DNA from 4 places in the Bacillus sp. XF8 genome. Region 4 is predicted to be linked to each of the others. Evidence: predicted binding sites of a transcription regulator. Region 4 holds the regulator's gene; each other region holds the start of a gene.
What was found. The regulator LexA, encoded in region 4, represses DNA repair genes until DNA is damaged. The targets are predictions, from matches to a motif close to CGAACATATGTTCG.

Region 1 (7,766 bases), on a different contig from region 4:
AAAATCGCAAACATCGCAACAATCATGACAATATTCATCATACCTGGATTCATCTTTTGTTCCTCCTTTTAAATTATGTATTAGAAGTTTTTAGCATTCGGTTTATTAAAGCCATATTGTTCAAAGAACTCTTCACGGAAATCACCAAGACGGTCTTCACGAATGGCTTGTCTCACCTGCTCCATTAAGTTTAACAGAAAATGAAGGTTGTGATAAGACGTTAAACGAATTCCGAACGTTTCATCACATTTCATTAAGTGACGAATGTACGCACGAGAATAATTTTTACATGTGTAGCAATCACAATTTGGATCAAGCGGACCGAAGTCTCTTGCAAACTTCGCGTTTTTCACAACGAGGCGCCCTTGACTTGTCATACACGTACCATTTCGAGCAATACGAGTTGGAAGTACACAGTCAAACATATCAATACCACGAATTGCACCATCAATTAATGAGTCAGGGGATCCTACTCCCATTAAATAACGTGGTTTATTATCTGGAAGAAGCGGTGTTGTAAACTCAAGCACACGGTTCATAATATCCTTCGGTTCCCCAACTGATAACCCACCTACTGCATAACCAGGGAAGTCCATCGAAACAAGGTCTTTCGCACTTTGACGACGAAGCTCTTCAAACTCTCCACCCTGTACAATACCAAATAACCCTTGATCTTGTGGGCGCTCGTGTGCTTTTAAGCAACGCTCTGCCCATCGGCTTGTACGTTCCACAGATTTTTTCATATATTCAAAAGTAGCTGGGAAAGGAGGACACTCATCAAATGCCATCATAATATCTGAACCTAATGCATTTTGAATTTCCATCGCTTTCTCTGGTGATAAAAATAACTTGTCTCCATTTAAGTGATTACGGAAATGAACGCCCTCTTCCTCAATGCGACGGAAGTCACTTAAACTAAATACTTGGAAACCACCAGAATCCGTTAAAATTGCACGATCCCAGTTCATAAATTTATGTAAACCGCCTGCTTCACGTACAATTTCGTGACCTGGACGAAGCCATAAATGATACGTATTACTTAAAATAATGCCTGAATCCATTGCTTTTAGCTCTTCTGGTGACATTGTTTTAACTGTAGCAAGTGTACCAACTGGCATAAATGTCGGTGTATCAAATGAACCGTGCGGTGTATGGACGCGACCTAAACGGGCACCCGTTTGTTTACATGTTTTAATAAATTCATAACGAATTGCTGTCATAGATTTACTCCTTTTTATTTGTTTCTTACTTTAGCATGAGACGCAACGAACATCGCATCACCGAAGCTAAAGAAACGATACTTTTCTTTTACTGCTTCATTGTAAGCCTGAAGGACATTTTCTCTATTTGCAAATGCACTTACAAGCATAATTAATGTTGACTTTGGCAAATGGAAGTTTGTAATTAAACCATCAATTGCTTTAAATTCATAGCCAGGATACATAAAAATATCCGTCCATCCAGAAGCCGCACATAGTTTGCCATCGTGATCTGTAGCAATCGTTTCTAACGTACGCGTTGACGTTGTACCAACTGTAATAATACGACCACCGTTCTCTTTCACACGATTTAACAACTCTGCCGTTTCTTCTGACATATGATAATACTCCGCATGCATATGATGTTCTTCAATTGTATCCGCAGAAACTGGTCTAAATGTACCAAGGCCAACATGAAGTGTAATAAACGCTAATTGAACACCTTTTTGTTTTAATTTTTCTAATAGCTCTTCTGTAAAATGCAGCCCCGCTGTTGGTGCCGCTGCAGAACCGATTTCCTTCGCATATACCGTTTGATAACGATCGCGATTTTCTAGCGTTTCTTTAATATATGGAGGAAGCGGCATTTCTCCAAGTTCATCTAAAATTTCATAAAAGATACCATCATACGAAAACTCAAGCTGACGACCACCTTGATCAGCCGTTCCGATGCAAGTTGCTTTTAGCTTTCCTTCACCAAAAGAAATGACAGTTCCTTCTTTTACACGTTTAGCTGGTTTTACAAGCGTTTCCCACTTATCTCCATCTTCTTGTTTTAAAAGAAGCACTTCAATATGTGCACCTGTGTCTTCTTTCACACCATGCAAACGAGCAGGCATAACTTTCGTTTCATTTAAAACTAAACAATCACCCTCATGTAAATAAGAAAGAATGTCAGTAAAATGCTTATGCTCGATATCACCTGTTTCACGGTCTAACACCATTAATCTTGATGTTTCACGCTCTTCAAGCGGCGTTTGTGCAATGAGTTCTTCTGGTAAATGAAAATCAAACAGATTAATATCCATAACTGTATCCACCTATTTCTATTTAAATCGATTTATTATATACATAATAAAAGATAATACAATACTTAACACAATACATGTAATGATCGGAAAATAAAAGGTAACGTTTCCTTTTTTCACAAAAATATCGCCTGGAAGTCTCCCTATGAACTTCCAAGCTAATCCAACGACAATGAGAAGAATACCAGCTGTAATAAGCAGCTTTGGCATATCCGTCATATTTGTGGCATCTCCATTCCAAAATGTTCATAAGCAAGTGGCGTTACGATTCTTCCCCTCGGCGTTCGTTGTAAAAACCCAATTTGGAGTAAATATGGTTCATACACATCTTCAATCGTATGAGACTCTTCTCCAATTGTCGCCGAAACTGTTTCTAATCCAACTGGACCTCCACGGAACTTTTCAATAATTCCAAGCAGTAACTTATGGTCAATATGATCAAGACCTAGTTTATCTACTTGTAAGAGTTCTAATGCCATTTGTGTAATTTCCATCGCAATCGTTCCATCGCCTCGAACTTGTGCGAAGTCACGTACACGTCTTAGTAAACGGTTTGCGATACGCGGCGTACCGCGTGCACGCCTTGCGATTTCTAAAGCTGCCAAAGAATCTATTTCAACTTCAAAGACTTCCGCTGTACGTTCAACAATTGCCGAAAGTTGGTCTACTGTATAATACTCTAATCGTGATAATACACCAAAACGGTCACGAAGCGGCGCTGATAACGCACCTGCGCGCGTTGTTGCACCAACTAGTGTAAATGGGGGTAAATCAAGACGTACAGAACGCGCCGTTGGACCTTTACCGATGACGATATCAAGACAGAAATCCTCCATTGCCGGGTATAATACTTCTTCAATTGATCGGTGCAGACGATGAATTTCATCAATAAATAATACATCACCAGGTTGAAGCGCCGTTAACACTGCCGCTAAATCCCCTGGACGCTCGATTGCTGGACCTGACGTTGTTCGAATATTAACACCCATTTCATTAGCGATAATATTCGCAAGCGTCGTTTTACCAAGTCCTGGCGGCCCATATAATAGTACGTGATCCAATGTCTCCTCACGCATTTTCGCCGCCTCAATAAACACTTCTAAATTATGCTTTGCCTTATCTTGGCCAATATACTGACGGAGCGTCTGTGGCCGTAACGAATATTCTAAGTCCGCATCTTCATGTGCCGATTCTCCTGAGAGGAGACGTTCGTCCATTCTACTCACCTCTTACCATTTAGTAAAAGACTAAGTGCCTTTTTAATATATTGATCCGTCGTAAGTGATTCTTTTAATAACTCCGGTACAACGCGATTTACTTCTCTTTCTGCATAGCCAAGTGCACGAAGTGCTTCAAGCGCTTCATCAAGCTCAGTTGATGAACCTTTCTTCTCGTCGAAACGTTCTACATCTGAGAATAAATCAACAAATGCATCTGGTACAACATCTGCTAATTTCCCTTTTAAATCCAAAATCATTTGGCGTGCTGTTTTCTTGCCGACACCTGGGAATTTCACTAAGAATTTTTCATCCTCATGTTCAATCGCTTGAACAACCTGTCCTGTTTGACCAGAAGCTAAAATGGCAAGTGCACCTTTTGGTCCGATGCCTGATACACCTAAAAGTTTTGTAAATAATAAACGCTCTTCACGTGTCTTAAATCCGTAAAGCGCCATAATATCTTCTCTCACATAATGATATGTATATACACGAATTTCTTGCTTACTTCTTTGGAATACATACGGATTTGGCGTAAAAATTTGATAGCCAATTCCATTATGATCAAGAACGACATATTCTGGTCCTACATATTCCACGTAACCTGTAACATATTCAAACAAAATACGATCTCTCCCTCTCAAATCATGTATTCCATTTTAACATACTTAACGTTAGAAAAGCGAGACTGCCCCAACAAATGTTCTCCGTTTCATTTTTCCATTTTTTATATATTGACATAACAATATAAAGCAAATTAATATTACAAAGTCGATAATGATTATCAATATTAATTAAAGGGGTTACATCAAAATGAAACGCAATTTATCTATTCTATTTACTCTCATTCTTGTTGTTCTTGCTATTGTTGGTTGCTCCGCTAAAAAAGAAGACACACAAGCAAAAGAACAACCGAAGACAAAAGTTGTAAAACACGCTAAAGGAGAAATCGAGATTCCAACAAATCCAAAGAAAATCGTTGATTTATCTGGATCATCTGAAGAACTATTACTTCTTGGTCATAAACCTGTTGGTACAGCTAACACGTATAAAGATAAAATTCAAGATCATTTGCAAGAAAAACTAAAAGGTGTAAAAGCAGTTGGTTGGTACTGGGCACCTAAAGTTGATTTAGAAGCGGTTACTGCTTTAAAACCAGATTTAATCATTTTAAACAACCGTCAATTGAAAATTTATGATCAATTAGCAAAAGTTGCACCAACAGTTGTCTTAGAAACAAACTTAGAAAACTGGCGCGGTAAATTTAAAGAAGTCGGCAAGCTATTTAACGAAGAGAAAAAAGCAGATAAATGGATTGCAGACTACGATAAAAAAGCAGCTTCCTTATCTAAAAAAATTAAAGAGAAAACAAAAGATGAAAACTTCATGTTCCTTGCTGTAACACCGCAAAACTTCCGTGTATACGGCAGCTTCGGATATGGTGATATTATCTTTAACGACTTAAAACTTCCTGCAACGAAAGGTACAGATTTAAAACAAACGATGGCACAAGTATCATTAGAAGGTCTTGTTGCATTCCAGCCTGATCAAATGTTTGTTGTAAACTTTGGCGGCGAAGCAGATAAAGTGTTTGATGACTACAAAAACAGTGCTGTTTGGAAAGATAACAAAGCTGTAAAAAATAATCATGTTTACGAAGTAAGCAATGAAGTCTTTAACACAAAAGCATTCAATCCAATCGGAAAAGATATGCTAATTGATGAAATTGCAAAACAAATTTTAGATAAGAACAAGTAAGAAAAACAGCAGCAGCTCATCCTGAGCTGCTGCTGTTTTTCTTATTTTGCACTGCATACTGCTTCATTTTCTCAATCGTCTTCACAAAACGCTCTTTTGACTTAATACGAATACCACGTTTCAGCTCTGCCCGTTCATAACTTTCTAGCTTTTTCATATCAATTTGAAAAAATGAATGAATCGCATTATCACTTTTTGGCACACCATTAAAAATTTGCAGTATCCCCTCATTGGAAACACCAAAATACCCACTCGTTTTAAGTAGTGGTGAAATATCATCTACCTTTTTTTGCAATACAATTTGTGTATCATCACGGTCGACAAGTTGCCATTCTTTATACTGCTGAAGAAACTGTTCTAAGTTTGCTACTTTTTCAGTAAAAATTTCCTCACTTACTTCTCCATCTAAATACATACGCTCTAATAGAATCGTAACTTGAGGTTCTTTTTGCGTGACCTCTGGTACAGGAGCCGCAGCAATCACACTTGATTCATGATATAAACAAAACATAGCGATTACGACTTGAACTGCAACCATCATGAATTTCATTTCCGCTCACCTCTTCTAAGCAAAATAAAACTTCTATTTGTAGTTTTTCCCGAAGTAGAAGTTTTATCCATAGGAAGAGTAGATATCATTTATTGAGAATTATAGAATATGCAAACTCTCGAACAAATCGCCATCTTGTACACTAAATAGTATCAGAGGAAATTTCTGATATCACAAATTCCTTTGATCATGTAGAGACATGTTTTTATTTTTACTCGTTTGAACCGTCGCAATATAAACCCCTGCTAGCACAATTACCATTCCAAGTAACTGTTGCCATGTAATTGTTGCTTTGTATAAAACAACTGCAATTAAAGTTGCAACTATAGGTGTAATATTTAAATACATACTTGCTTTACTTGCTCCAATTTCTTCTACACCTTTATTAAATACTATATAGCCAATTAGCGTTCCACACACGACCATATACAACATCTCAAGCCATCCTTGTATAGAGAGCGCCGGAACTTTCTCCCATCCTCCCTCAAAAACAGAAAGACCTGCTAGAAAAACAGCTCCTATTACAGTCATACCCATAGTCGTCAACAAAGGCGAAACACCTTTCATCACTGCCTTTCCAGTTAAGCTGTATAACACTCCACAAGCTAATGCAGCTATAAACAATAGATCTCCTTTATTAAACGACAAAGATATAAGTGTATGTAATGAGCCTTTCGTAATAACAATAATGACACCTATAAGAGATAAGATTAAACTTATTGCTATTTTCACACTCCATGTTTCTTTAAAAAACAAAATCGCTCCCATTGTAACAAACACTGGCATTGTGGCAATAATTAATGAGCCGTTCATCGTAGAAGTATAATGAAGTCCCATAAAGAAAAATGCATTATATCCAAAAATACCAGTTAAGGATACAAATAATAAACCTTTCCAGTTTCTACTTAACACGCTCATATTCCACTCAGATTTAACTAGAACAATCGCCACTAAAATAACTCCAGCTAATGCAAAACGAATTGTCGCTGCAACGAGCGGAGGAATTTCTGTAATAACATGCTCTGCCGTTGCAAAAGAGCCACCCCAAAACAAAGGAACGAGTAACATTAATACATACATACGGTTTTTACTGTTCACCTTTATTGCTCCTTTCCACCAAAAACAAGTTCAAATGTTTAAACTTGTAAACTTAAAGACTAAAAAAAATTAGTAGTTTGATTCTACTGCTACAATCAAATCCTTAATTTGCTTTAAAAATTCTCGTACACTTATAGCATAAAATATCTCTTTTCCATTTCGATCAGCTGTAATTAATTCCGCCTGTTTTAAAATTTTTAAATGATGAGAAACAGCAGGCCTTGAAATGCCCATTCTATCTGTTATTTGAGTTACATTCAGACTTTTATTTTCAAGTAACATCATAATAATTTGTTGACGATTTATATCTCCCAAAGCCTGAAATATAGGTGTTGTTAATTTAAATTTCTCCAAAACAACCTCTGTATTTTTACATTCAAAATGTTTCATATTCTTTTCATCCTTACCATTTCATATAGTCACTATATTGTGTAATATATTACCATTTATATTTTAATCTTATTGAAGGGATTTGTAAATAAATTAATCTAATGTTCTGATATTTAAACCCACAAAAAAGTGAAGTTGGGCGACAATTCTCTTATGCCTAACTTCACTTAACCTTTATATAATAAGAAAGACGCCTGTCATGCAGGCGTCTTGATGCGTTTACGGCGAGAGACCAGGCGGCCACATCCGCGTGTTTAGCACTTAAGCATATCTCTCGTCTTACGTAAATTAGCTCATCGCTTTGCTAATATAACATTAATATAACAAGAAAGCAAGGTACTCATAGAAATATTTTATTACCTTTTTACACCAGTATTTATTCCTACAGCCACTTTTCTGAATTCAAACTAGAAAGGTGGCTTTTATTTATTATGTATTCCACCACAAAAGCAAATTATAAATTGAT
Region 2 (7,766 bases), on a different contig from region 4:
TGGCATTTGGAAGAAAAACATATGTTGGTCGATGGAGAAAAGATGTCAGGTAGTCTTGTTGACTTTGGTTTGTACTTTTTTCATAATGCGAAAACACTATTAGAAAAAGGAAGCGGACCATATTTTTATTTGCCGAAAATGGAGAGCTATCTAGAAGCGAGATTGTGGAATGATGTTTTTGTGTTTGCGCAGAAATATATTGGGATTCCGAATGGGACGATTAAAGCAACTGCTTTATTAGAAACAATCCACGCTTCTTTTGAAATGGATGAAATTTTATATGAGCTTCGTGACCACTCAGCAGGACTGAATTGTGGGCGCTGGGATTATATTTTTAGTTTCTTAAAAAGCTTTCGTAATCATAATGAATTCTTGCTTCCGGACCGAGTACAGGTGACGATGACAGCTCCGTTTATGCGCGCGTATTCTTTAAAAGTGATTCAAACGTGCCATCGCCGGAATGCACCAGCAATGGGCGGAATGGCAGCACAAATTCCGATTAAAAATAATCCGGAAGCAAATGAAGCTGCTTTTGAAAAGGTGCGTGCTGATAAAGAACGTGAGGCTTTAGATGGACATGATGGGACTTGGGTTGCCCATCCGGGACTTGTACCGGTTGCGATGGAAGTGTTTGATCACATTATGAAAACACCGAATCAAATTTTTAGAAAACGTGAAGAGATTTGCGTAACAGAAAAGGATTTATTAGAAGTGCCGGTGGGAACGATTACAGAAGAAGGTCTTCGTATGAATATTAGCGTTGGCATTCAATATATTGCATCGTGGTTAAGTGGCCGCGGGGCAGCACCGATTTACAATTTGATGGAAGATGCAGCAACGGCAGAAATTTCACGAGCGCAAGTGTGGCAATGGATTCGTCATGAAGGCGGGAAGCTGGATGACGGTCGCAAGATAACATTTGCTTTAGTAGAAGAATTTAAGGCAGAAGAGCTGGCAAAAATAGAACAGGAGATTGGTAAAGAAGCGTTTGAGAAAGGTAGATTTGTAGAAGCAACAAAGCTCTTTACTAATTTAGTGCAAAATGATGAATTTGAAACATTTTTAACATTACCGGGTTACGAGATTTTATAAAAAGGAAAAGGGGATGGAAGAGATGAAAAACGAAAGAGTACAAAAGTTACAAGAAAGCTGGGAGTTAGATGAACGTTGGAAAGGGGTAACGCGTCCTTATTCTGCTGAAGATGTAATTCGTCTTCGTGGATCGATTGATATTGAACATACATTAGCACGCAAGGGAGCAGAGAAACTTTGGCAATCGCTTCATACAGAAGATTATATTAATGCGCTTGGCGCGTTAACAGGAAACCAAGCGATGCAGCAGGTAAAAGCAGGATTAAAAGCAATTTATTTGAGTGGTTGGCAAGTGGCAGCGGATGCCAATCTATCCGGGCACATGTATCCAGACCAAAGTTTATATCCAGCGAACAGTGTACCAGCTGTTGTAAAACGTATTAATCAAACGCTGCAACGTGCGGATCAAATTCAGCATATGGAAGGCAGCGGTGATACAGATTATTTCGTGCCGATTGTTGCGGATGCTGAAGCTGGATTTGGGGGGCAATTAAACGTATTTGAATTAATGAAAGGTATGATTGAGGCAGGAGCATCAGGTGTGCACTTTGAAGATCAATTATCTTCAGAAAAGAAATGCGGACATTTAGGCGGAAAAGTATTACTGCCAACGCAAACAGCGGTGCGTAATTTAATATCTGCAAGACTCGCTGCAGATGTAATGGGCGTGCCAACAATTATTGTAGCAAGAACGGATGCAGATGCTGCAGATTTAATTACGAGCGATATTGACCCAGTTGATCAAGAATTTATTACAGGAGAGAGAACGCCAGAAGGGTTCTACCGTACAAACGCAGGGCTTGATCAAGCGATTGCACGCGGCTTAGCATATGCACCGTATGCAGATCTTGTTTGGTGTGAAACATCTGAACCGAATTTAGAAGATGCGAAGCGTTTTGCGGAAGCAATTCATGAGAAATATCCAGGGAAATTACTAGCTTATAACTGTTCACCATCCTTTAACTGGAAACAAAAATTAGATGAAAAAACAATCGCAAACTTCCAAAAAGAAATCGCTTCATACGGATACAAATTCCAATTCGTAACACTTGCAGGATTCCATGCGCTAAACTACGGTATGTTTGAATTAGCACGTGGCTACAAAGAACGAGGAATGGCAGCATATTCTGAATTACAACAAGCAGAATTTGCAGCAGAAGAGCACGGCTACTCTGCAACGCGTCATCAGCGCGAGGTTGGAACAGGCTACTTTGATGAAGTAGCACAAGTGATTACGGGTGGCACATCTTCCACAACAGCTCTGAAAGGTTCTACGGAAGAGGCGCAGTTTACGAAATAAGTGAGGAAGTGGGTGTCAATTTATGGCACCTGCTTTTATTTTGTATTTATCCCGCTGTTTGAGGGGAGCTGAAGGATACTTACTTGTGAAAAAGCCCGATTGGTGAAAGATTTCCGTCAACGAGGGAGGAAGAAAATTTTCGCTGGTAGAAGTCGTACTTTATAAGGGATACCAAAAATTAGAAAATTAGATTTTTAAAAAATATTGTACATTCTATTTTAAGTATGCTATGATTATCTCAGTTGAATAACTAAATCAAGCAATCCATATATTATCAAGTGCTGAAAACGAACGAGAAAAAGTATGTGAGAACTGTTTTATGTTTCGTATTTGATAATGTGTGGATTCTTTTTTTATGTATGAAGACTAAAAAAACTTATATTTTCTTAGGAGGAAATAATTATGACAGTAACAGGACAAGTAAAATGGTTTAACAACGAAAAAGGTTTCGGTTTCATCGAAGTTCCAGGCGGAAACGATGTATTCGTTCACTTCTCTGCAATCACAACTGAAGGTTTCAAATCTTTAGAAGAAGGCGAAAAAGTTAGCTTCGAAATCGAAGATGGCAACCGCGGACCTCAAGCTAAAAACGTTGTAAAACTATAATTTTATAGTATGTGATGAAAAAGGATGGCTTATGCCATCCTTTTTTTGTTGAGAAATTTGTAATCATTTTCCTATCGAAAATATGTAGTAGAAATTAATATTTTTTATTAACAATACATAATAAATTAAAACCAAATTCTATTTTGGATGGAAGATAGAAGTTTCATTTTCTCTGTAAGAGGGATGGCGTAAATTGGTGTGTAAATACTTAGAAAATGAGTGATTTGTACAAGATTACTGAACAATGTACCTTAAACGAGATTTTGCTATGTTACAAATATTTCAAAAAGAAAAGATTGTATTTTTCTATAGCACTACATCTTTTTAAGCTAAGAGAATAAGTGGATTTTATGTGGATATTTATATGAAGAAATATGATGAATTTTTAAAGTTTTATAAGAAAATGTAAAATATTTGAAAATATGAACAATTTTGTTTTTAAAATGATACAATTATCCATGCAGCTGCTGTTATGAATTGTAAGAAAAAATAATGAAGGAGCGAATGTAGGATGGGTGAACAAGCAGAACGCTATGTCGAAAATTATGTCGTAAACAAGAAAACTATGGCCTTACTTCCAGTTATTTTAGGGGAAAAACGTATTGTAACGAGAGTGGTTGAAGTAGAAGATTCTTTTTTCATGTTTCAAAAACCTCTTGATATTGTAGAACGAAGTTGTCGCAAGCACGGATCTAGTTTTTTAGGCAGAAAAGATGGTACAAAAGAGTTGACACGTATTACGCATAAAGCACCCATTGCAATTAGCCCGACAGATCAGCTCTACTTTTTTCCTACCTATTCTTATTCTAGAAAGGAATGTGCTTGGTTGTCTCACTTTCACATTGCAAATAATAAAGAACTAGCAGATGGTAACCTAATCATTCGATTCATCAACGGTTTTGCAGTGAAATTAGAAATGTCAAAGAGCAGTTTCGAGAATCAGCAAAACAGAACCGCAAAACTTCGGACAGAGTATGAGGATCGTAAAGATAAACAAGGAAGGCTTCAATTTAAGCCCATCGATAAAGAAGATGAATCTGCATTGAAGCCTGCATATGAAAAAGCGTATCTTGTGAAAGAAGAGGACATAAAGGAATGATGATTGATAAGTGGAAAGGATGGGACAACCATCCTTTTTTATTTTTTTAATATGTAATATTCTGTCAAATTATAATAGATTATCATACAATAATAATGAAGGATTTCTACATAAAAATATGGAACATTAATAAATACATCTCCATATGTCGTATCTACCATTTCCTCTTTCGAACAAGCAGTGATAAAGTAGGGATAGGAATATAGCAAAGGGGTAAATCGTAGAATGGATTTTCAAACAATCAAAGAATATTTTTCAGAAGAAAATATGGATCGGGTTGTCGAGGCTTATAGAGCATTTGGACCGCTTCTTGGCATTGGTTTGCCGATGATAGAGGCGCTTATCCCGGCACTGCCACTTATTTTGTTTGTGATGGCGAATGCAGTTGCTTTCGGGTTTTGGTTTGGCTTTTTGTATTCATGGCTTGGATCGGTTCTTGGTGCATTAATTGTATTTTCGGTTATTCGTCGTTTTGGACGAAGTCGATTTTTCTCGTTTGTGAATAAACATCCGAAAGTGCGCAAAGCGATGGGATGGATTGAACGAAAAGGATTCGCACCTATTTTTGTATTATTTTGTTTTCCTTTTACGCCGTCTGCACTTATTAATGTTGTGGCTGGCTTATCCCGTATTAGCAGACGACAATTTGTGTTAGCGTTAGCGCTTGGAAAGTTAGTCATGATTTTGATTTTAAGTTATATTGGGCATGATTTAGCTTCTTTTATCCATAATCCTGTGAAAACAATTATTGTTATAGGTGTCATCTTTATTTTATGGTATGTCGGTAAGAAGATTGAGGTAAAGCTAGAACTACATTAAGACTAGTCTTCGCTGTAATTAAGGCTCCATTATAGAAAAGGGTGAGGGGAGAGGCAGATGAAGCGAGCTTTGAAAAAAGAAGGCCTAGAGTGGATGAGAACAATCCTTATAGGTGTGCTATTAGCTGTTTTTTTTCGAACGTTTTTCTTCTCAACGTATGTTGTAGAGGGGAAGTCAATGATGCCGACACTTCAAGATGGGAATATGCTTGTTGTGAATAAGGTTAGCTATCAAGTTGGAGAGTTGAACCGGTTTGATGTTGTCGTCTTTCATGCGAATAAAAAAGAAGACTATGTAAAGCGAATTATCGGTTTACCAGGCGACCAGATTGAATATAAACATGACAAATTGTATATAAACGGTCAATTTATTGATGAGCCTTATTTGGAAACATATAAGAAGCAAGCAAAAGGAAGGCAGCTGACGGGTGATTTTACATTAGAAGAATTAACGAGAGAAAAAGTTGTTCCGAAGGGGTATATTTTTGTGATTGGTGATAATCGTCTCGGCAGCTGGGATAGCAGACATTTTGGCTTTGTGAAAGCAGATACTGTTGTAGGGAAAGTGGACTTACGTTATTGGCCAATTAATGAAGTGCAAACGAACTTTTCAAAAGGATAATGGAGTGAAAAGACAAACAATCTTTGTTTGTCTTTTTGAATTTGTTGAAAAATGATACATGAAATCTTATTGGCGCAAATGCAAATATATCGACTGTTTCTCAAAATATATCGGCGCAAATTCGGATATATCGGCGCTTCGACAAAGGGTATCGGCGCTTCGATGAATAACGACAAAAACAGGAGCCTGCTTGCTCCTGTTTCCCAACACTTTGGAAAAGACAAACAACCTTTGTTTGTCTTTTTTTATGCTATAATACAAGGATGATATCAAACTAACGTTCGTTATATTAGTGAGAGGTGGGATTACATGTCGCTTCGATTTGTGATTGGACGAGCTGGAAGTGGAAAAAGTACATTTTGTTTACATGAAGTGCAAGAAGAATTAAAGCAGCGTCCAAGAGGCGAAACAATTTTATATCTTGTGCCGGAACAAATGACGTTCCAAACGCAGCAAGCTTTAATAGGAAGTGAAGAAGTTAGTGGCTCTATCAGGGCGCAAGTGTTTAGTTTTTCAAGGTTAGCATGGAAGGTCTTACAAGAAGTTGGTGGCGCAAGCCGTCTTCATATTGATGAGGCAGGCGTGCATATGTTACTGCGAAAGATTGTAGAAGCGCGTAAAGAAGGATTGTATGTGTTTCAAAAAGCAGCAGAACAAAATGGTTTTTTTGAACATTTAGGCAGCATGATTGCTGAGTTTAAACGTTATAATGTAACACCATCAAATGTATATGAGATGTGGCAACAGTTAGATGCTCATTCAAGTGGTGATGAGCAAAAATTATTAGCGAATAAAATGTACGACCTTCAGCTTTTATATGATGATTTTGAACGGGCTTTAATTGGTAAATATTTAGATTCAGAAGATTATTTACAGTTGCTTGTAGAAAAGCTTCCGTATTCCGACTATGTAAAGGGTGCAGAAATTTATATAGATGGATTTCATTCGTTCTCGCCAGGGGAATTAGAGATTATTAGACAGCTCATGAGATGCGGGGCAAGAATAACAATTACATTAACAGTAGATGAAAAGACGTTAGCGCAGCCAGTAAGTGAGCTTGATTTGTTTTATCAAACAGTGCTTACGTATGAAAAGGTAAAACAATTGGCGCGTGAAGAGAAAATCACGATTGAAAATACGATTTCAATGAGAGAACAACCGCGTTTTCGCTCGCCAGCATTAGCACATTTAGAAGCTGAGTTTGAATCTCGCCCTTCTATGAAATTTCAAGGTGAACCGAGCATTACGTTATATTCAGCGGCAAACTTGCGAGCGGAAGTTGAAGGGGTAGCCCGGGAAATTCGTAGACTTGTTGCAGAAGAGGAGTATCGCTACAGAGATATTACGGTTCTTCTTCGTAATGGAGAGAGCTATTATGATGTAATGAAAACATTGTTTACTGATTACGATATTCCGCGCTTTATCGATGAAAAGCGTCCAATGTCACATCATCCACTAATTGAATGCATTCGTTCTGCGCTAGAAATAATTAGTGGGAATTGGCGTTATGATGCTATTTTCCGCTGTATAAAAACGGAACTGTTATATCCATTAGATGTAAGAAAAGAATCAATGCGCGAAGAGATGGATGAGTTTGAAAATTACTGTTTAGCATATGGCGTACAAGGAAAGAGATGGACGGCAGATGAACCGTGGACGTATCGTCGCTATCGTTCGTTAGATGGAGCCTTTGGAACACAAACAGATAGCGAACGTGAAATGGAAGAGAAAATAAATCGCCTTCGTGAAGTGGTAAGGACACCAATTATTCGTTTGCAAAAGCGTCTGAAACGTGCAAGTTCGATTGTACAAATGTGTGAAGCGGTATATTTATTTTTAGAAGAACTGGATGTTCCGAAGAAATTAGAAGATTTGCGTATGCGTGCTGAGGCAGAAGGGAATTTCCTATTTGCAACTGATCATGATCAAGTATGGGAAGAAGTAATGAATCTTCTCGATACATTTGTGGAAATGCTTGGTGAGGAAAAGATGTCTCTTTCGATGTTTATCGATGTAATGACAACGGGACTAGAGGCACTTCAATTTGCAAATATCCCGCCTTCTTTAGATCAAGTACTCGTTGCAAATATTGATCGTTCTCGCTTATCGGATATTCGTGCGGCTTTTGTAATTGGTGCGAATGAAGGAGTCATTCCAGCAGCTCCTTCTGATGAAGGTATGTTATCAGATGAAGAAAGAGAATTTCTCGTTTCAGCTGGTGTAGAATTA
Region 3 (7,766 bases), on a different contig from region 4:
ATATAATTATTTGAAATAACATATATTTTAGATGAGGAGGATACTATGAACGCTTCATTAAAGGGGAATGAGCAAATCACACAGTTATTAAATGATTGGTATGTAGAAATTCGTGCAAGACGTATAGCTAATGCGCACAAATTAAAAGAAGAAATTGATACTAAAACAGGAACTATTGAGGAAGACCAAAATCTATTAATATACTACTCTCTTCTTAATTTTAGATATCAATATTTGGTCGATAGCTTAAGCATCTCTAAGGATAGCTTTAAACAAAATGATTCTTTTGCAACACCAACAGATAACTTCTTAGCATATTATTACCACTTTTTTAAGGCAATTCATTCAAATATAACTGGCAGTCACACTATTGCTAAAACGCACTACGAAAAAGCTGAAGAGCTTTTAAAACATATACCAGATGAAATTGAAAAAGCTGAATTCTATTATGAATTAGCCATTTTCTATTGTCACACTCAAAAGTATATTCTTACTATTAATTATTTAACGAAAGCTAAAGAAGTGTTCTCTAGTCACAAAGGATATGAATTGAAAGTTGCTTTTTGTAATAACCTATATGGATTAGCATGTAACCATTTAAAAGAGTATGAATTGGCAGAGGAACATTTTGTTTCTGCAATAGATACATTCCAAAAAGAAAAGCAAGACTCTTATATTTTAATTGTGCGTCACAATCTCGGTTTAATGTATGCAAACCAAAATCTTTCTAGTCTAGCTATCCGCTATCTATCTGAAGTTAATCAAAAGTTAACAACTGACTACAAGGCAATTTTCATTCAAGCTAGAGAGCATTTCAAACTAGGAGAAGCAAATATTGCTTCAAAGTTAATTGAAAACGGATTAAATATTTGTAATAATTTAGGTAACGAAGGGTATATACATCATTTTACAATTTTAAAACTAATGAACGACAATGCCTCTACAGAAGATTTAGAAAAAGTTGTTATAGAAGGATTATCCTATTTCGAAAAAGAAGAATTATATGAGTATGTGGAAGAATATGCTGAAAAGTTAGCATTAAAATTTTATCAAGAAGACAATCACTCAAAAGCCAGTAAGTATTTCTATACAGTCAGCAAAGCTAAAGATAAAAATTTTAAAAAAGGAGCATTAAAATGAAGAAAATAGTATTAAGTTTACTCGGAATTTTGACAGTTTTAACTTTAAACTTTGGAGCATCTTCTTCACTAGATGTTCAAAAAACAGTTGAAATCATTACATACACACATGGACATACTGGTTGATTAGTTGTTTATTATTTTACAAATATAATTATAATACAGAAAGAGAGTGGCAATTATCCCACTCTCTTTCTTAATGAAATCTAAGTTTTATTATTTAACTGTTACGTAAGCAGGGTTCGCAGTAATGTAGAAGTACTTATATTTGTACATCTTAGAACTTATTTGAATTTAATTATTTAAACTGTACCAATTAAAAATTCTCTCTAAAAAGAGCAGCGTTATAGATTTGACGACAATATTGTAGCCAACGGTCTAACGTTTCTTTTTGTTCTTTCGTTGGGAAAGTCTCATATTTTTGGCTTAGCAACATTATCATCCCCTCCCTCTTTTTTCGATATAGTTTTTCAGATTCCTAAACACAAAACAGAATGTATGTTCCTTTTTCTGCTAGTACACACAAAGTTACATAAAAAGGAAATAGAAACTTCGTGCTATGCACGGACCAACAGAAGTCCCCTTCCCTACCACCTGGGCTATGCCCTGCACGTGCTTGAGGAAGGGGACTTCTGTTGGAGTACTGTTGGAATACTGTTAAATGCAGTTAAATACCGTCTACTCAGTGTCAATTATATCGATAAATTCAAACGTATTCTTATAATGAAACGCGTCCGTGCATATGACTTTCTTTTCTAAAGGATCGATATCAATAACAGTCATATAACTAGTAAGTACGTAACCATCCTCGTAGTATGTAATTAGTATTTCTTCGTCGGTTAGTAACGAAGTTAGTAGGCGATTCTCAATTCGTTCCTGGGCGTCTTGAGTAACGATAGGCCGTGGTACTTTCGTTTTCTCCTTAATGATTTCTCGTATACCAGCGAATTGTTCCGGCATACTCGCGAACGGCTGCCACTTCACCATCCCTCTTCCCCTCGGTATATTTGCGTTGTTTGCGTTATTCATGATTTATGTCCCCCTAGTAAAGTGTTTCTATATCTTGCGGTTGCACCTTTCGTATATGAAACGCCCCGTAATATACTATTTTTACCGAATCGTGTTCGAATTTCGTCCATGACTCGCGTTAAATTCATTTCCTTTTCTCGCTGTATTACATTATCGAATAGAGAAATTTGCTCTTCTCCTTCGTTTATTAAATTCGTTAGTGAAACACTGACTGATCTAATTGGGTCGCCAGTATATAATTCGTGTAAATAATATGTACAAACGTTGTATATATCCATCGTTAAATTAGTCGCTCGATTTAAGGTATGTGTTTTACAAATACCTCCGCCTCCTCCGTAACCTTTACTGCACCCGACTGAAAAGTGTACGGTTTGAGCGAGTTTATTTTGTCTTCTCAATCGATAGCAAACTTCCTCGGTATGTTCTAATAAGATAATCGGAAATTCATCTATCGTATAATCACGCAATAATATTTGATTTTTAGCTATAGATGTCGTAGCTGGAACGTATTTTTCAGCAATCCTACTTAAGTCAATTCCGTTTGCATGTAGATGAAGCTCCTCGCCTATCATACCGAATGTTTGCTTCAAGTATTTAAGCGGATAATTTGCTAAATCACCGATTGTATAAATTCCTTTTCGGTTTAACTTCGTTTCTGTCTTATACGATATACCCCAAAATTTACTGAGTGGTCTAATGCTCCATAACTTCTCGGGTATATCGTCGTAAGTCCATTGCGTTATTCCATCTTGAATCTTCTTCGCTTCGATGTCCATTGCGACTTTACTCATTAACAAGTTCGGACCAATACCGATTGTGCATTCGATACGAGTACGGTCGTAAATCTCATGTTTAAGTTTCAACGCAAATTCGTACGGGCTATCTGCAAATAAGTGTAAAGAAGCCGTCATATCCATAAAAAATTCGTCTATTGAATACTGGTGAAAGTCTTCTGGTGTTACGTATTGTAGCGCTAAGCTCGTTATGTAATTCGAACATTTAATATACGTATGCATGACTGGATTTACTATAAGTATGTCTGGTCGTTTGGGTATTTCGTATAGCCGGGCCATCTTTTTGACACCCAACGCTTTCAAAGGAGGAGTTGCCGCTAGTACTATCGACCCACTTCGATTAACATCGCCAACTACGGCAAGTTTTGTATATCGTGGGTCTAACCCTCTTTTAATACAACTGACTGATGCGTAAAAGCTACGTAGATCAACGCATAATATAATCCGATTAGGCAAAAGAGAATAATCATACAAGGGAATCACTCCTGATTTACAGAACATTTGTTCTTATTATATACGAACTTGTGTTCTTTTAAAAGTGTTTTTTAAGAAAATATTGGTTAAAAGGAATTCCCAATGCTACATAAAATTAAGATTATTATCACTTAATTTTATTTTTATAAATCGCATGGAAATATTTACTTTAATTTTAAAACGTTATATTCTTATATCCGGACATTATGCATTATTTAAAAAGGGGTTGAAGTTTTGATTAAAACTAGAACTGTTATATTAGTTGTCTTTATAGGGGGGCGTTTATCCGCATGGCGTACAAGCCGCCAGAAGGAAAAAGTTTCGCCCGGCTTCAACAAAAGACCGTTCAGCGTCTTTTCTGCCAGTTTTAGGTTAAATACCTTGTTTTCCTGATACACCATGTCAAAGCCGGTATTGCCGTTGTATAATGCGCAGCCCGCTTCAAAGAGCTTATAGAGCGACTGCTTTTCGGCAATGGTTTCCGCGTAGCGACGGCCATCAAGTCGCATACCGGCATAAAAACATATCTTCCTTTGCATGACCCTAACTGGCAGCAGGAGAGAGAATATCTGCGTCAATCTTTTTCTGCTCATGGTAAGCACCCGCTTTCTCATTTTTTGAACCCACAATGTCTACTGAAGAATTGCGGCGTAAATCGCAAAAGCGTCGTCAATGTGTAAATAATCCGTTGCTCTTGGGAGTATGCGGAGATGCGGATACCGTAAAACCTTTGAGCTGGAGTGCACCCGTCTTGGAAGGACGATAGACATATCGGAACGAATCAAGCCCGAATAGGAGATACTGCTGAAGCGATGGCGCGTTGAAAGGATATTCGCGTGGCTGAATCATTGGCGCAGACTGTCAAAAGACTATGAGGTTAGGAAAAGTTCGGCTGAGAGTTTCATCTATATCGCACATTTTGCCACCTTATTACGCAGATTTGTCTGAGATTTTGTGAATCCCTGTTCTTAGAAAATGCCACGGGTCTTTTTCCGCCTCGCGGGTTATTCTTTGATCGTTGTCGTACTTCTGTTTGAATATAAATAAAGTAAGTTCCATTCATCCAAAAACACCCCTGATTTCCTATACATAATGGAAATCAGGGGTGTTTATCGGTATATAAAACTTCAACATTATTAATAAGTCTTCTTTTAAAATATAAATGGTTAAACAGATGAAAAAACTTCGATTGTTATATCATCCCTTATTTCTTAAATAAAGGTGCTATTTTATCAATGCGATTTGTCCAAATTCCACCTGTATAATCGTCAGGAAGGCGTTTTATATCTTCAGATGAGTCAAATCCACTTGAAAATCCAAACCCATTTCCTCCTACAACGATAACTCGAGTATCTGCTTTATCCATTCGATTAAGAAAACGATTTGGCCATCCCCAAAGCCAAGGAGCTACTTTGTCTGGTATATGTAACTCTCCATGCTTCAGGCTTGAAGGCATGTAGCCAGTCCATCCTAACGCAATATAAGTAAGAAGATCCTTTTTCATGGTTGCTTTTGACATTGTTCGTAAACTAGGGATGCGCTCTTTTATCGCAGCAATTGGTTTATCGCCACCATATACAGTTAGTTGATCAAGGCGTTTCGCTGGTAATTTCTTGAGGTGAGTAGCCAATTGGATTCCTTCATTTTCATCATCACTTTTAATATGAATAAGAAAAGAACGATCTGGAAAATGGTTAAGTACTTCATCAAGTGTTGGCATAAGATTAATCCCTTTACCACGAAACGGGAATGTTTTCCCCCCATTAGCTGTATAACCGTAACCAATATCAAGTGCTTGTAATTCTTTTGTTGTAAAATCTCTTGTAACACCTTTACCATTAGTACGGCAATCAAGAGTCCAGTCATGAAAAATAACAAAATTATTATCTTTAGTTGGTTGAACATCAAACTCTACTAGATCAGCTCCAGCTTTAAATGCCGCTTCCATAGATGGAATTGTATTTTCTAAATAAGAATGTTCAGGTTTATTTATACGTTCTGCTGTACATGTATCACCCTCAATCCCTTCCATGCTAAATGTTTGCGAAAGTCCTCGGTGAGCAAGAAGAAGAGGAGTCCCCTCGTCCCTCTTAGCAAAAAAAGAACTGTTATTTACATAAACAAACACGAATAGGATAAAAATTATCCAAGTCGTTTTACGTTTCAGTAATCTTTTTATTTTGTTCATTGTATTCTCCTCTTAAATATTGGTTGAAATGATTTAAACAATGTTCTTCATTATATATACAGACAATCATAATGTTCATTTAGATAATTCTTCGAAATAAAAATGGATAATGAAGTAATATCATACCTATAAACGAGCAAACTAAATAAAAAATAGCCTCGTATTGTATTACTAGAGAAGATTTATTATCAAGCTTTTTTTCACCTCTTTTATATATCATTTTAAATAAAGCTCTATATAATAAATACCCAATAATCGCCCCTAGGGTGTTCATAAGTAAATCATCAATATCTGTAATCCTATGATTTAGCAATTGACTTAGCTCAATAGCCAATGAAAAAAATAATCCAGCATATGCAACATTTTTAATTGATCTAAACTGCGGCCAAATAGTTGGTAATAAAAAACCTAACGGCATAAACAGAATAATGTTCAAAATATACGTAGTAATGCCTTCAGAAGCAAAAGGGAGTAAGTTGATTTCACTTATACGAATTAATGTTTCATATCTTCCTATTACCCATATATTCCCTATCCCCGTCACCATATACACTAGCGCAAGGTAGAAAAGAAAAACATACACCCATAGAAAATGCTTAATAGATAAATTTTTTTGCGCCTTTAATAAAAATCCAATTTGAAACACAATACAAAAAATAATAGTACAAAAATAAGTATACAAAACTGTAAGTGTAAGCATATAGAATACGTCTCCTAACTTTACATTTAAACCTATGACTTTATCATTTTAGAACCTAATTCAAGAAAATGTGGTCACAATCACTCCATCTATATTATCACCAGATATTTCATACTGTTCATTCGCTGGTACTTCAACTTCGATTGTCTCATTTTGAGAAATGGGATAATATGAAATTGTATATTTTTTCCCATCAACACTAACAGAATTACTCTTTTCTTCTTTTAAATAATCCAAATATTCTTCCAAAGCTAAATTCATTTCCTGCATAATCGCACTGTGAGGCAAGCCGACATAGCGAATATGCCAAGGTTCATATTGAATTCCTGTAACATCCGTTTTATCCAAGGGATAGCGTAAGATAAAGCCGTATTTCCAAGAATTTTCTTCTATCCACTTTCCTTCAGGTGCTTTATCCATCTTCATTTGAGTAGATCCCACATCAAGCGATAACCCTAAATTGTGTTCGCTATGACCTGCTGGCAAAGCATAATCAGAATCCATTTCTTCGTAAAGTCTGCTTTGCTCATCTAAGTCTCGATAACCACTGCTAATTAAGAAATTACTAACCCCATCCTCTTCAGCCGCAGCTATCGTCTCCGAAAATTTTTCAGCTATTTCTTCTGATAATTTTATTTCACTATTAAGTAGCTGGTATCCGGTTGTTAATTCTTTGTGTGTAAATAAATTTATGATATCCGATTTTATACCAGCTTGTTGAACAGCATATTCACTGTTAACCAAAAGCAGATTCCCTTGATAGATCTGCTCTTCTGTAATCTCAATCTTTTGGGTATTTTCAGTAGCTGTATTATCATTTTGTTCATATATTTGATCCTCTACTTTATCTTGGGATATCGGTAATATATTAAAAATAAAAACTAGAAATAATGCAAAAACCAATAAAAATCCCCACTTTTTCATTTTTAGTCTCCTCCTTGATGTAACTTGTTTATAGGATAGGAAAAACTTTTAAAATAAAAAGTGGGGTAAATATTAAATTTTTCTTAAATTTCCACTTGGATTTTATTATTAATCTTCTTAGGAATCCGCCATTGGTAATCGGACTTCAAATATAGTGCGTATTAAATCACTTTCGGCAGTTATTGTCCCATTGTGTTGCTCTGCAATATTCTTCGCAATGAATAAACCGAGACCTGTACTATTTTCTTGATGAGTTCGTGCTTTGTCACCAGTATAAAGCATATCAAAAATATGAGGCAGTTCATCTGGAGGAATGGCATCCCCATAATTGATAACTTGAATAACTACTTCCTCTGAATCAATAAAACCGTTGATATCTACATACTGCCCCTCATACCCATAGCGATTTGCATTAATCAGAAGATTTTCAAACACACGTGCCAACAACTCTCCATCACCCATAATAGATAAAGGAGAAGTAATATTCATTCTTGCTATCAAATCGTTTTTCTCGAAGA
Region 4 (7,766 bases):
ATATACACTATACAGAAGGATATGTAGTATTTGAAGATGGACATACTCATTACTATAAGGCGCACTCGGGGCCAGCTATTCCAGTTGGAAATGGGATGCATGTTCATTATTATGATTTTTATACAACGGAAGATAATGGACATAAACATCGGATTAGGGGAGTGGACCAGCCTGCTCCAGGTAATAAATAGGTAAAGGAAGCTCACATGTTAGTTAAGTGTGGACTTTTTCATTCTATAGATGAATCTTTGGTTATAGTGAATGTTACCAATTCATATACATAATGTAGCCTTGATACTTTTAAGGGCGTTAGGGGGGAGTTTAGTGAGTAATGGGAAACAACAATCTGTTCCCGGTCATTTTGTCATGGATACACAGCGGGCTATGTTACTTCCGCCGGAATTGAAAGCCGCGCCTTCTGAATCGTTAACAGAACAATTATTTATCGAAAGGTCCTTAACTGAAAATCGGTTTTGGTTACGAATTATGAAGGAACATGCGCTGTTTCTTAGTGAAGGATTTAATCGGAAAGATAAAAATCTAATTCAACAAGTAGATCAGTTCTTTCAGCTTTTTGATCGGCATTTACAAAAAGCATTCTCTATTCCTCAAACTGTTCAAGCAGTCAGGCAATTAAATGAAGAAAGTATTCAGTTAGTTTATGCATTTCGAAATTATAAAAGAAATCTTTTAATTTTAATTATTAATTGTAAGGTAAGTGGTTTCAACTTTCCGTTATTAGTAGATCATATTGCGCGAGAAGCGGAATATTTTATAAGAACGCTTCAGAAATTTAATGAAGGAAAAATGGATCCAATTCAAGATGCGATAATTAGTGAAAATGTGTTTTGGCTAAGAATTATGATGGAACACTCTCGTTTTATTGCTTCTTTGCTTGATCAATCAGAGCGAAATTTAGTTCATACTGCTTCAAAATTTGGTGATGATTTTGAAGTTCTTCTTGGTCAAGCGAGGGATGTTGAATCTATGCTATATCAAAAACAACCGACATATCCAATTATCGGAAAAATGAATAAAGATAGTGAAAATGCCACAGTTGAATTGAGGAATTTCAAAAAAGCTGGATTAGAGCTCATCCAAACATGTCAAATTAAAAGTGTAATTAATCCATTACTAGCCGATCATGTTGTAAGGGAAGCCGAGCATTTCTTATTTATGATTCATGTGTTGGAAGAAAGGTTGAAACAAAAGCAAATGCAACAATCGATGGAATGAGTGCTTTTTTATTATGCAACAACTCATGTCATTTTCAACATGAAAAGGTCGGTAATTTCTATGCTAAGGAATTATCGGCCTTTTCTGTATGCTTACCTTTCTTCATAAATATAGACTGTACGAAAGTGGATGGTCCATCTTTATCACGTATCAAGTGTCACACAATATACAAAAATTAACTAATTACACTGTGATAATATTAGTAATGTAATAATATGAATTTAGCACGTAACGGAGATGATAAAATATGACGACCTGGTTTATAGTTATGTTAATTCTTTTCGGGGGTTTTAAAATAGTGGTGGCAAGTATTCCAACCTCTGTTGTGGAGTCTTTTATCAGTAGATTTGAACTGCATCCGCAACTAAATAATGAGGCTGTTACCGTAACTATTGATGGAAAGTGCTTAGACGGTGAAGAAAAAATTCAAATTGTTGATTATTTTAACGAAGCGATATTTTTAGAGAAATATTATTTTCCTCCACAAGGCAGTGGAACTCCATTAGTCATCGATACTAAGAGGGGAAAAATCGATGTTAGGTTTTCTGTGTACAGTTACGATGATCACGTTGATGTAGTCAAGCAGTACAAGAAGAAAGTAGTCGCATATAGTTTGCGTTCCAAAAGCCTGCAAAATCGTTCGCTGATGGTAACGGGAAATTTAGCTTAAAGAGATTGTCAAAGAGACAATCTTTTTTACGTATTATAAATACTAATAGGTTAATTTTAAAATGATATTACAAATGAAACGTTAAAAATTAATATTCCTGAAACAGCATATTTAGACGAAGAATTAGAAATATACCCTGCTGTAGTTGTATTATGGTATAACAATCTATAAAAGATATGGTTTATCACGTTTTTCCTGTATGTAGGGAAGGAGAAATCATGATTTTTTTAATTAATTGAGTGTAAAGTGCTTTATTAAATAGACAACAGTACCTTGCAATAAACAATAGTAAATGGTATATTATGGGTAACGTAAGTACCTTGCATTGATTAGTACTAATTGGAAAGGAGGATTGTCTTTGAACGTCCAGTTTAAAAAAGGTGTGCTAGAACTGTGTGTACTGGCACTTGTCAAACGAAAAGATTGCTACGGTTATGAACTCGTTCAGCAAATCTCCAATAAATTTTTAATATCGGAAGGGTCAGTATACCCGTTATTACGTCGTTTAACAAAAGAGGGGTATTTTCAAACGTATTTAAAAGAATCAACAGAAGGACCACCGCGTAAATATTATCAATTAACAAATCAAGGAGAAGAGCAACTCCATTTACTTGTAACGGAGTGGCGTGATTTTGCTAAAGGGGTACAAGAAATTATTGAAGAGGTGTAATGATATGAATAAAGAACAGTTTCTTAGAGAATTATCCGGACATCTTAGAAAGTTACCAGAAGAAGAAAGGCGAGATATTTTATACGATTATGAGGAGCATTTTCGGTTTGGGCAAGAGGAAGGAAAAACAGAATTAGAAATTATAAAAGGGTTAGGCTCGCCGAAATCAATTGCGAAAGAGATGTTGGCTTTATATCGTTTTGATGAAATGAAAAAAGATCCGTCTGCTTCGAATATAACAAGAGCGGTGATGGCAGCAATTGGCCTTAGTTTATTAAACTTTATTATTGTATTAGGCCCTTTAATTGCAATTGTAAGTTTTATATTTGCGCTTTGGGTTGGAGGGGTTACTTCAGTTGTGGCTCCGTTATTTGTAGTAATTAAAATACTAACTGGTACTTTTTTATGGCTTGATATATTTGTTTCTATTACGTTCGTTGGAGTAGGTTTATTGTTATGTATAGTTGCTTACTACTGTACAAAATGGTTTAAAAACTTTTGTGTAAGCTATATAAATTGGAATCTCAAAATGATTAAAGGGGAGTAACTGAGATGAAAAAAATATTGTTAGTAGCTGTCGCTTTTATCATTATTGGCGTTATTGGTATATCACAAACATATACAAAAGCAGTAGATGCGGCGGAAAGTGGAGATAAAGAAAAGGTTATTAAAAATGAAGCAATTAAAAATTTAGAAATTGATTTGGATGCTGGGGATGTTACGGTTCAAAGAGGAAATGATTCTTCTTTTTATATAAAACAATCAGGGAATATTGCAAAACAAAAAGTGAGTATTGATGAACAAGGAGATACATTAAAGATTCAAGGGAGGATAAAAAAGGGACTTTCATTCGATTTTTCATTTTTATCTTTCGGGTTTAAAACACCAGGAGTAACAATTGTTGTTCCAGAACGTTCCTATCAAGAAATAAAAGTGAGTTCTTCTGCGGGTGAGATAACAGTAAGTGATGTGAAAGGTGAACGTGTAGATGCATCGACGCTTGGTGGGGATGTAGAAATAGAGCGAGTGACAGCGAAGAAGGTAGAAGGATCTTCAAAAGCGGGCGAAATTAAAATGAAAAAAGTAAGTGGTAAAGTCGTAGCAAAAACAAAAAGTGGAGATGTAGATGTTATTGATCACGACTCCAAATATGATTTGGAAGCAAGTTCCACTGCAGGAGACGTTGACATTCGCTTGCTCGAAAAGCCTCAAGATGCGACTGTAAGTGGGAAAACATTTGCAGGTGAAGTGAGAATTTTTAAGGAAGAAGAGAGGGATGTAACACTAGGAAATGGTAGTGTGAAAATTAGCGGACAAACCTCCGCAGGAGACGTGACAATTGAAGCGAATTAAAAAATAGACCAGTCTTGCTGGTCTATTTTTTAATGTAAGTCACGATATACACCGATTACTTTTCCGATAACAGAAACTTTATCTAAAATGATTGGATCTAAAGAAGAGTTTTCGGGTTGCAGGCGGAAATGATCTTTTTCTTTGTAAAAACGTTTCACAGTTGCTTCATTATCTTCTGTTAAAGCAACGACAATCTCGCCATTGTATGCGGAATGTTGCTGACGAACAACAACTAAGTCTCCATCGAAGATACCAGCTTCAATCATACTGTCTCCCGAGATTCGTAACATAAATACCTGATCTGCTCCAGCAACAATGCTTGCAGGAAGTGGGAAGTGTTCCTCTACACTTTCAACTGCTGTAATTGGTAAACCAGCTGTAACTTTTCCTACAATTGGGACTTGAACAACTGATTGTGTTTCTGTTTCAATTCTCACTTCTCCTAAAATTTCAATGGCTCTTGGTTTTGTTGGATCACGTCGAATATAACCTTTTTCTTCTAGACGTGATAAATGTCCGTGCACAGTAGAACTAGAAGCAAGGCCAACCGCTTGACCGATTTCACGTACGGAAGGTGGATAACCTTTTTCCTGTACTTTTAGCTTAATGAAGTCGAGAATGTCTTGCTGGCGTTTTGTTAACTTTTCCATGTTTTTTAACACCTCGTTTTCTTTCAATTTTCTTACTTATAAGTATAACATGCGAAAAAACATTCTACAAACATAAGTTCGAACAAAAGGACGATTTGTGATACACTAAAGGAAAAATCGAAATGGGGAAGAAGGTTTTAAAATGAATGCAATCATTTATGCCCGCGTAAGCACAACGAAAGAAGCGCAAGAAACTTCATTATCACGCCAAAAAGATGAATTATTGCATTTAGCTAAGCGGTATCAAATGAATGTTGTAAAGGTAATTGAGGAGAAGGCAAGCGGCTATACGATTGAACGGGACGGTATATTAGAAGTACTAGACATGATTCGAGATGAAGAGATTGATGTGCTACTCATTCAAGATGAAACACGGCTTGGAAGAGGAAATGCAAAGATTGCCTTAATGCATTGTTTACATAAAGAAGGGATAAAAGTATATACACATACACATAATGGTGAATTACAGCTTTCTGATTCAGATTCTATGGTACTAGATATCATCGGTATTGTTGAAGAGTATCAGAGAAAGATTCATAATTTGAAGATTAAACGTGGAATGCAGCGAGCGGTAGAAAGGGGATTTCGTCCAGAAAAAAATTTAAAAAATCGTCATTTAAGTACAGGACGTGAGAAGAAAGAAGTACCGATTGAAGAAATTGTACGTCTTCGTCGTAATGAATTAACATTTGAAGAAATTGCTGCAACGCTTCGTGGTTTTGGACATGATGTATCCAAAGCAACTGTACATCGCAGGTATGTTGAATATACGAAGCAATTGCTTGAAAAACAAGACTAACTATTGTATGATAATAATCAGTTTTAAGTAGAAAGGGGATTCGAGATGCTAAGTCACGAACTCATTGAACGCATTAATTTCTTAGCGAAAAAAGCAAAAGCTGAAGGATTAACTGAAGAAGAACAACGTGAGCGCCAATCGCTCCGTGAACAATATTTAAAAGGATTTCGTCAAAATATGTTAAACGAATTAAAGGGCATTAAAGTCGTTAACGAAGAAGGTAAAGATATCACACCGGCGAAATTAAAAGCATTAAAAAAACAAGATAATGCAAAGTTAAATTAAAAGATGGGCGAAGCCCATCTTTTTTGATTTTAATAGAAAGATTTATTATTTGATAACTTTCCAATTACGATTGGTTGTCGCTTCAATTGTCCCACGCTCTAAAATATAATTTGCAATAAGCTCAGACATATCGATTGGTATATCTTTTATGATAGGCTTATTTTGATACATAAAGTAATTTCCTCCACCACTTGCGCGATAATTATTCATAACTACGTCATATTCTTGCTCAAGGTGAATGGGAGATCCGTCATATTGTAGGGAAACTACTCTTTCACCAACGGGTTTTGAAATATTTAATATGTATGAAATTCCTTCCCACATATCGTAATTATAATGCTGTGGTTTTGGCTCGATATAAGCAGGGTTTACAATAATATTCCCATCTGTATGTAACGTGAAATATTCAGCAGATAGCTCAAGTGCTTCTTTTATATCTTTTCCTGTAATTCGTATGACCTTTAATGTATTTGGATAAATATAATTTGAAACAATATCTCTCATTGTAATATGTTTTGGAAAGCCAGAAGACTCATTATGAAACAGGCTTGTACAAGAAATATGGACTCCAGCTACCTCCATCTGTACTTTATTTATAAATTCGATAAAGGGATGGTCTTGTAAACGTGTTTGCATTGCATCATAAATCAACATATCTCCTACAATGATACCGATAGGCTGGTCTAACCATTCTTGTGTTTGTTTTTCATAAGTCGACACGAGTGCAAGGACCGTTTCATCTGCTGGAATGCCTTGGACAGATAAAAGTTCCGAATGGCATTCCTTAATAATCCAGCGACTTTTATTTTGCTGTAGTTCCACATGAACTTTCCCTAATGAATGACCATTACATCCGGTTTGCAAAACTGTCACACCATTTACTTCTGTATTAGAAATATAGCGGTGTTGGTGTCCAGTTAATAATATATCGATTCCTTCTATTTCTTGACACATTGCATATCCTTGATTTTCTCCTGTTAAAATTTCAGTTGGTTCTCCGGTTTGTAGATCACGTTCAAAGCCGCCATGATATGCTACGATTAGTAAATGTGGTTGCTCCTGTTCACGAATGTAGGAAATCCATTTTTTTGTTGCCTCTAGTGCATTTTCAAATGTTAAATCTTCAATATGCTGTGATTGTTCCCAATTCGGAATGTAATGTGTTGTTACTCCTAAAATGGCAACTTTTATATCGGGATATATATGTTTGATTATATATGGTGTCCCAAAATATGGATTCTTTGTATGTTTATCTAAAATATTAGCGGCTAGATAGGGTGTATTTGCATTTGTAACAGCTTGGTTTAATACGTCCATCCCATAGTTAAATTCATGATTTCCAATAATTGCTGCATCATAATCAATATAATTGGCGATAATGGACATTGGATTTTTTTCATGCTGCATATATTTAGTGTAGTAATAGGTGAATGGGGTTCCTTGTATAAAATCACCGTTATCGATCACAATTACATGTTCATGCTGATTACGCTCTTGTGTGATACGTGTTGCAAGTTTGGCTAATCCTAATTCTGCTGTTTCGTTATTTCGATAATGAATTGGATAAACCGTACCGTGTATATCGCTCGTTAGTAGAATTTTTATATGAACAATGTTCTTCTTATTCAAGCTTATCAACCTTCTTTTTTTGTTATTTTATGATAAATCATAACAGATAATCTAGGTTTATTTTTGTTGATATTTATATGAGGAAAGTTTGAGGGAATGTTAATATTCTATGAGGTGATGGGATGTTTCATTTTTATAAGAATTTGTTCTTATGTAGCGTTATAATTACACCTTGATCAAACAAAGTACAGTATGCTAAACGTACCAATGGAGAGAATAAACATGACCACACCTGGGATGTATTTATAAGGCGATTTTGATTTTACTGAAAGATAAATAGAAATAATTGTAGTAAGGGGAAAACAACTATAAAGTTGTATGAAGCTACTTGTTCACTCATTATTCCTCCACTCTCAGCTTTTTTATTTGATATATACGATGAAAATCAATATATATTTATTTCTATTATATGCATTGTGAATTAATGGTAAATGGAGGAGGATATGGTAGATGATTAAAAAGAATATTTGCTAA

Region 1: the regulator LexA is predicted to act here: its motif matches at 4,198-4,211, upstream of ruvA (Holliday junction DNA helicase RuvA).
Region 2: the regulator LexA is predicted to act here: its motif matches at 5,808-5,821, upstream of addB (helicase-exonuclease AddAB subunit AddB).
Region 3: the regulator LexA is predicted to act here: its motif matches at 3,480-3,493, upstream of J4P91_RS00675 (Y-family DNA polymerase).

What each region holds. Positions count from the first base shown of each region.
Region 1 is NZ_JAGDQK010000005.1:199,232-206,997, forward strand. Features, by position in the region: gene yajC (preprotein translocase subunit YajC) at 1-53, opposite strand, end outside; gene tgt (tRNA guanosine(34) transglycosylase Tgt) at 81-1,220, opposite strand; gene queA (tRNA preQ1(34) S-adenosylmethionine ribosyltransferase-isomerase QueA) at 1,235-2,287, opposite strand; gene J4P91_RS06380 (DUF2905 domain-containing protein) at 2,306-2,506, opposite strand; gene ruvB (Holliday junction branch migration DNA helicase RuvB) at 2,503-3,504, opposite strand; gene ruvA (Holliday junction DNA helicase RuvA) at 3,510-4,127, opposite strand; gene J4P91_RS06395 (iron-hydroxamate ABC transporter substrate-binding protein) at 4,318-5,262, shown strand; gene J4P91_RS06400 (BofC C-terminal domain-containing protein) at 5,279-5,812, opposite strand; gene J4P91_RS06405 (DMT family transporter) at 5,984-6,910, opposite strand; gene J4P91_RS06410 (ArsR/SmtB family transcription factor) at 6,980-7,300, opposite strand.
Region 2 is NZ_JAGDQK010000053.1:11,784-19,549, reverse strand. Features, by position in the region: gene aceB (malate synthase A) at 1-1,092, shown strand, start outside; gene aceA (isocitrate lyase) at 1,115-2,392, shown strand; gene J4P91_RS25845 (cold-shock protein) at 2,795-2,998, shown strand; gene J4P91_RS25840 (competence protein ComK) at 3,510-4,097, shown strand; gene J4P91_RS25835 (TVP38/TMEM64 family protein) at 4,323-4,916, shown strand; gene lepB (signal peptidase I) at 4,974-5,537, shown strand; gene addB (helicase-exonuclease AddAB subunit AddB) at 5,847-7,766, shown strand, end outside.
Region 3 is NZ_JAGDQK010000002.1:46,105-53,870, reverse strand. Features, by position in the region: gene J4P91_RS00690 (response regulator aspartate phosphatase) at 46-1,140, shown strand; gene J4P91_RS29355 (hypothetical protein) at 1,137-1,265, shown strand; partial or broken gene J4P91_RS00685 (helix-turn-helix domain-containing protein) at 1,474-1,581, opposite strand; gene J4P91_RS00680 (YolD-like family protein) at 1,818-2,168, opposite strand; gene J4P91_RS00675 (Y-family DNA polymerase) at 2,165-3,436, opposite strand; partial or broken gene J4P91_RS00670 (VanW family protein) at 3,703-4,029, opposite strand; gene J4P91_RS00665 (transposase) at 4,235-4,384, shown strand; gene J4P91_RS00660 (glycerophosphodiester phosphodiesterase family protein) at 4,641-5,624, opposite strand; gene vanZ-F (glycopeptide resistance protein VanZ-F) at 5,704-6,324, opposite strand; gene vanY (VanY-A/VanY-F/VanY-M family D-Ala-D-Ala carboxypeptidase) at 6,385-7,248, opposite strand; gene J4P91_RS00645 (HAMP domain-containing sensor histidine kinase) at 7,366-7,766, opposite strand, start outside.
Region 4 is NZ_JAGDQK010000023.1:19,584-27,349, forward strand. Features, by position in the region: gene J4P91_RS15210 (YmaF family protein) at 1-191, shown strand, start outside; gene J4P91_RS15215 (DUF2935 domain-containing protein) at 367-1,236, shown strand; gene J4P91_RS15220 (YfmQ family protein) at 1,484-1,906, shown strand; gene J4P91_RS15225 (PadR family transcriptional regulator) at 2,265-2,576, shown strand; gene J4P91_RS15230 (DUF1700 domain-containing protein) at 2,581-3,123, shown strand; gene J4P91_RS15235 (DUF4097 family beta strand repeat-containing protein) at 3,129-3,929, shown strand; gene lexA (transcriptional repressor LexA) at 3,959-4,579, opposite strand; gene J4P91_RS15245 (YneB family resolvase-like protein) at 4,722-5,378, shown strand; gene J4P91_RS15250 (DUF896 domain-containing protein) at 5,424-5,663, shown strand; gene J4P91_RS15255 (bifunctional metallophosphatase/5'-nucleotidase) at 5,709-7,292, opposite strand.